Linked DNA regions of Teredinibacter turnerae T7901. The protein of the gene in region 2 binds, or shares a complex with, the protein of the main gene of each other region. Links are inferred from orthologs where the notes say so. Each region holds a gene or a part of one and is shown on either strand. Other genes may lie near its edges.

What was found.
Region 1: the proteins of groL (region 2) and metK are in contact, whole or in part, in a cryo-EM structure (PDB 8P4O), measured with the Escherichia coli proteins. The link is inferred for Teredinibacter turnerae T7901 from one-to-one orthologs.

Annotation. Positions count from the first base shown.
Region 1 is NC_012997.1:4,393,914-4,397,105, forward strand. The notes cover bases 50-2,915. They hold metK (methionine adenosyltransferase), read left to right. Parts: upstream 50-838; coding sequence 839-1,993; downstream 1,994-2,915. Other genes in these bases: TERTU_RS17645 (ArsR/SmtB family transcription factor), read left to right, coding at 50-812; ahcY (adenosylhomocysteinase), read left to right, coding at 2,132-2,915. Also shown: more of TERTU_RS17645, read left to right, coding at 1-49; more of ahcY, read left to right, coding at 2,916-3,192. UniProt on the Escherichia coli protein: Catalyzes the formation of S-adenosylmethionine (AdoMet) from methionine and ATP.
Region 2 is NC_012997.1:3,375,359-3,378,662, forward strand. Bases 88-3,065 are described here. They hold groL (chaperonin GroEL), read right to left. Parts: upstream 2,408-3,065; coding sequence 767-2,407; downstream 88-766. Other genes in these bases: TERTU_RS13365 (Fe-Mn family superoxide dismutase), read right to left, coding at 88-510; groES (co-chaperone GroES), read right to left, coding at 2,470-2,760; TERTU_RS13380 (FxsA family protein), read right to left, coding at 2,954-3,065. In the rest of the region: more of TERTU_RS13365, read right to left, coding at 1-87; more of TERTU_RS13380, read right to left, coding at 3,066-3,304.

The DNA.
Region 1 (3,192 bases), 1.0 Mb from region 2 along the record:
TCAGCCATCACCTGAAGGTATTGGCCACCGCGAACCTGGTGAGCAACCGCCGCGAGGGAAACTCGATTTTCTACCGTCGTATCCATTCGCTGGCGGGAGAGCAGTCCACGCTGCGTGCAGCATTGTTTCAACAGATTGATGAGCTCGACCTCAACCCGGATGTGCAAGCGCGCATCGAGGAAATTCACCAGAAACGCGCCCAGGTTTCCCAACTCTTTTTTAAGGAACACGGCACCAGCTTGCGGGAAAAGCAGGACCTGATTGCGGAGTTCGATGTGTACGGCCCGCAACTGGATAATTTCCTCAATGATTGCACCCTACCCAATTGGGAGCGGGTGTTGGAAGTTGGGCCTGGCAGCGGTGAACTACTGCCCTACCTCTCTGCGCGCTTTCACGACGTAGTCGCGCTGGACAACGCCGAAACCATGCTGGCCAGTGCCAGGGCACACTGCCAGGCAAAAGGCGTCGACAACGTCCATTTCGAATTGGACGACACTCATTATTGCCAGCAGCATCCACACAGTTTCGACTGTGTAGTTATCAACATGGTGCTCCACCACACCCCATCGCCACGGCAGATCTTCGCCGATATAAGTGGCGCATTAAAACCCGGTGGGGTGCTGATAATTTGTGATCTTTGCCAGCACAATCAGGACTGGACCCAAAAGGCCTGTGGTGATGTGTGGCTTGGCTTCGAACCGCGCGAACTTCAGGAATGGGCGCGCGCGGCCACTATGCGTGAAGGGCAAAGCACCTACTTTGCGCTTCGCAACGGTTTTCAAATTCAAATACACGAATTTGTGAAAATTTAACCCTCTTTCAAGGAGAGCGAACACCCATGTCTGAATATTCCATTTTTACTTCCGAGTCGGTCTCGGAAGGCCACCCAGACAAAATGGCTGACCAAATTTCCGATGCTGTACTGGACGCCATTCTTAAAGACGACAAACATGCCCGCGTAGCAGTAGAGACCCTGGTGAAAACCGGGATGGCGATTGTAGCCGGCGAAGTCCGAACCTCGACTTATGTGGACTTGGAGGACTTGATTCGTCAGGTGATACTGGATATTGGCTACAACTCCAGCGACGTCGGCTTCGATGGCGCATCTTGTGCGGTGATCAACGCGATTGGCAAACAAAGTGCGGATATCGCCATGGGTGTTGACGAAGCGGAAAACAAAGACATGGGGGCCGGCGACCAGGGCCTGATGTTCGGTTATGCCACCAACGAAACCGATGTGCTCATGCCCGCACCGATCTATTACTCGCACCGCCTGGTGGAGAAACAGGCGGAGCTGCGTAAAAGTGGCGCGCATGCTTGGTCCCGCCCGGACGCAAAAAGTCAGGTGACCTTGCGCTACGAAAACGGCAAGCCCGTGGCCGTGGATGCGGTGGTGCTCTCTACCCAGCACGCACCAGGCGTCAGCCAGGCTCAAATTCACGAAGCGGTAATGGAAGAAATTATCAAACCAGTACTGCCTGCGGAATGGCTACACTCAAATACCAAGTACCACATTAACCCCACCGGCCAATTTATTATCGGCGGCCCCGTGGGCGACTGTGGTCTGACGGGCCGAAAAATTATTGTCGATACCTACGGCGGCATGGCTCGCCACGGCGGCGGCGCGTTTTCCGGTAAGGACCCATCCAAAGTGGACCGTTCCGCCGCCTACGCCGGACGTTATGTGGCTAAAAATATTGTTGCGGCTGGCCTTGCCGACCGCTGCGAAATTCAAGTGAGTTATGCAATTGGGGTGGCCGAACCCACGTCCATCTCCGTAAACACCTTCGGTACCGGCAAAATCGACGATGGCAAAATTGTGGAACTGGTGAAAGAACACTTCGACCTGCGCCCGCGCGGCCTGATTGAAATGCTCGACTTAATGCGTCCGATTTATCGCAAAACAGCCGCTTACGGCCACTTCGGCCGCGAGCTTCCAGAGTTCACCTGGGAGATCACCGACAAAGCCGACGTCCTTAAAGCAGCACTTTAATAAGCGCCACAACAGCCGGCACCAGCAGCTCAGCGTGCGTCAGTGACGCAGGCTGAGCTGTAACAACTAAATTGACAGTGCGTCACTCGCTCGACTAACACGTCTGCAACAGGCGCTTGAATTTTCTCGGAGAGACTTATGAGTATCCAACCGCAAACCGAATTTTCCGACTACAAAGTCGCTGACATTAAACTGGCCGAGTGGGGCCGCAAAGAAATTGATATCGCCGAAGGTGAAATGCCTGCGCTGATGGCCCTGCGCGAAAAATATCGCGCAGAACAGCCGCTCGCTGGAGCCAAAATCATGGGCTGCATCCACATGACAATCCAGACCGCGGTGTTGATTGAAACCCTCGTCGAGCTGGGCGCGGAAGTCCGCTGGAGCTCCTGTAATATTTTTTCCACCCAAGACCACGCTGCTGCAGCAATCGCCGCTGCGGGCATTCCGGTATTCGCCTGGAAAGGTGAAACCGAAGAAGAGTTCTGGTGGTGTATTGAGCAGACGATCGTTAAAGACGGCAAACCCTGGGATGCTAACATGATCCTTGACGACGGCGGCGACCTGACTCAAGTCGTGCACGACAAATACCACGCCATGCTCGATAACATCCACGGTATTTCCGAAGAGACCACCACAGGTGTTCACCGCCTGATGGAAATGCTAGAAGAGGGCTCGCTGAAAGTTCCTGCTATTAACGTGAACGACGCGGTCACCAAATCCAAAAACGACAACAAATACGGTTGTCGCCACAGTCTGAATGACGCCATTAAACGCGGCACCGACCACCTGCTCTCCGGCAAGAAAGCGTTGGTTGTGGGTTACGGCGATGTGGGTAAAGGTTCTGCCGCATCGCTGCGCCAGGAAGGCATGATCGTAAAGGTCACTGAAATCGATCCAATCTGTGCCATGCAGGCCTGTATGGACGGTTTTGAAGTGGTATCCCCTTATAACGACGGTATTAACACCGGTAAAGCCGAAGACATTAATCTTGAAGTGCTCAGCAAAACCGACCTGATTGTCACCACCACCGGCAACACCAACGTGTGTGATGCGGCCATGCTGCAAACCCTAAAAAATGGTGCAGTGGTGTGTAACATCGGCCACTTCGACAACGAAATCGATACCGCCTATATGCGCGCAAACTGGGAATGGGAAGAAGTTAAACCCCAGGTGCACAAGATTTACCGAGACAAGAGCAC
Region 2 (3,304 bases):
ATTGCGGTAGTCGATGTAGTACGCATGCTCCCACAAATCCACAGTCAACAGAGGCGTCAGAGTATCGTCAGTCAGTGGCGTCGCGGCATTTGAGGTGTTAACAATTTCTACGCTGCCATCCGCTTTCTTGACCAACCAAGTCCAGCTTGAACCAAAGTTGTTGATCGCAGAAGTGGTGAACTTCTCTTTAAAGTCTGCAAATGAGCCAAACGCGGAATTAATTGCGTCGGCAATGGCTCCAGTCGGCTCACCGCCACCGTTGGGGCTCAAGCAGTTCCAGTAGAACGAGTGGTTCCAGATCTGCGCAGCATTGTTGAACACACCACCGCTTGACGTTTTTACAACTTCTTCGAGTGTCTTACCTTCGAATTCTGTGCCAGGAACCAGACCGTTTAATTTATCAACGTAGGTTTTGTGATGCTTACCGTAGTGAAAATCGAGGGTTTCTTCGGAAATATGCGGAGCAAGCGCACCGCGCTCGTAGGGAAGTTCTGGTAATTCAAATGCCATAATTGCTTTCCTCTTGGATTGGGTCCTGATACAGCGCAATATCTACGCCATGATTGAGTACGCACGAACAATGAAGGTGGATGAACACCCCGCCACACGTTAAATATCTTAGACGGCCCGATTTTACTTAAATTCAACGCTCCACGGGTAGGAGCGTAATTGATCGACAGTGTAGCCAGATTTTATCGATCATAAAGAAACGGCCCCAAGGGGGCCGTTCTTTTGTAGCTTGGATGAATTCTGATGAAGCCGTAGCTTACATCATGCCACCCATGCCACCCATGCCGCCCATATCTGGGACTGCTGGACCGGCTTTGTCTTCTGGCTTGTCCGCAACCATTGCTTCGGTGGTGATCATCAAACCAGCGATGGAGCCCGCCGCCTGCAGCGCAGTACGAGTCACTTTCGCAGGGTCGAGAATACCCATTTCCAGCATGTCGCCGTATACGCCTGAACCAGCGTTGTAACCGAAGTTACCTTCGCCGCCGCGAACTTTTTCGGCAACTACAGAAGCTTCTTCGCCAGCGTTAGTCACGATCTGACGCAGTGGTGCTTCCATCGCACGACGCGCGATAGCTACACCAGCGGTTTGATCTTCGTTTTCGCCCTGCAGATCTGCAATAGCAGCAACAGCGCGCATCAGAGAAACACCACCGCCAGGCACAACACCTTCTTCAACTGCCGCACGAGTTGCATGCAGAGCATCTTCGACACGGGCTTTCTTCTCTTTCATTTCAACTTCAGTAGCGGCACCGACTTTAATGACTGCTACACCGCCGGCCAGTTTCGCCACACGTTCTTGCAGTTTTTCAGCATCGTACTCAGAGCTGGTTTCTTCGATTTGCTTGCGAATCTGGTTAACGCGCGCTTTGATGTCGTCTGCAGAACCGGCACCGTCAACGATGACACTGTTCTCTTTAGACATGGTGAAACGCTTGGCTTGGCCAAGATGCTCCAAGGTTGCGCTTTCCAGGTCCAGACCAACTTCTTCGGAAATAACAGTACCGCCGGTCAGAATCGCAATGTCTTGCAGCATGGCTTTACGACGATCGCCGAAACCTGGCGCTTTACATGCTGCAACTTTAACAATGCCACGCATGTTGTTAACAACCAGAGTCGCCAGCGCTTCACCTTCAACGTCTTCTGCAACGATAACCAGAGGCTTGCCCGCTTTCGCAACCGCTTCCAAAACTGGCAGAAGCTCGCGAATGTTGGAGATTTTTTTATCAACCAACAGGATGAATGGGCTCTCGTGCTCAACGCTCATATTATCCTGATTGGTAATGAAGTATGGAGACAGGTAACCGCGATCGAACTGCATACCTTCAACAACGTCCAGTTCGTTTTCCAGACCGCTGCCTTCTTCAACTGTGATAACACCCTCTTTGCCAACTTTTTCCATCGCTTCAGCGATGATGTCACCAATGTGAGAATCGCTGTTGGCTGAAATAGTGCCTACCTGTGCAATAGACTTGCTGTCTTCACATGGCTGGGCAGAAGATTTTACAAATTCAACAGCAGCAGCAACGGCTTTGTCGATACCGCGCTTCAGGTCCATAGGGTTCATGCCAGCAGCAACAGACTTGAGGCCTTCGTTCACAATGGCTTGCGCCAGAACAGTTGCTGTAGTGGTACCGTCACCGGCATCGTCAGAGGCTTTAGAAGCAACTTCTTTAACCATCTGCGCACCCATATTTTCGAACTTGTCTTTCAGCTCGATTTCTTTTGCAACAGAAACACCGTCTTTAGTTACGGTTGGAGCGCCGAAAGCTTTGTCGAGAACTACGTTGCGACCTTTAGGGCCAAGCGTGGTTTTTACCGCATCGGCCAAAACATTTACACCTACCAGCATTTTCTGGCGGGCGTCATCACCAAATTTTACGTCTTTAGCAGCCATAGTAATGATTCCTTAACTAGCTAGAATATTGATCGTTAACAGTTACAGTGTTGAAGCGCGACTTACTCGATAATCGCTTTGATGTCGCTCTCACTGAGGATTACCAGCTCTTCGCCGTTAATCTCGATAGTGTCGCTACCGGCATACTTGCCGAACACCACAGTGTCACCCACTTTTACGTCTACAGGGCGAGTCTCACCGTTGTCCAAAACGCGGCCGGAACCAACGGCTACGACTTCACCTTGGTTTGGCTTTTCTTTAGCCGAACCAGGCAAAACGATGCCACCAGCAGATTTTTCTTCTTCTTCCTTGCGGCGAACCACAACACGATCGTGTAAAGGACGAATATTCATTGATGATTTCTCCAGATTTCACGTTATATCAACACTTTTATGCCCGGTTGAGGGGCATTGTTTTAGCGTGCCACCGAGTTAGCTCAGGGGCACAAAAGCCTTCGTGTTCCCCAAGATGGGTACCGTTTTTATGATTTCAACACCCATTTTTAAAAATTAAGCATAAATTTACACCGCCCAGGGTTAAGCCGGGTTAGTCTTCGCGCTTGTAGTCGCCATCTATGGTGGTATGTGACTCGCCAGCTCTGTGGGGGCCATCTGAACGAACGTTTACTTTGCCAAATACCGCATTCTTTAACGCCCAACCCAAAATTACCTGGCGTACACCCGGCAGCAGGCAGCAAAAGCCGACTGCATCCGTGAAGAATCCCGGGGTAAGCAACAGAGCGCCACCGACCGCGAGGAAAATACCCTCAACCATTTCTGAAGCGGGCAACTCACCGTGTTGCATCCTTTGCTGTGCGCGAAACAATGTTTGAATACCCTGCTGCCGCAACAGCGCGAGGCCCAGCATAGCAGTCAAAAAAACCAGGCCAATTGTTGG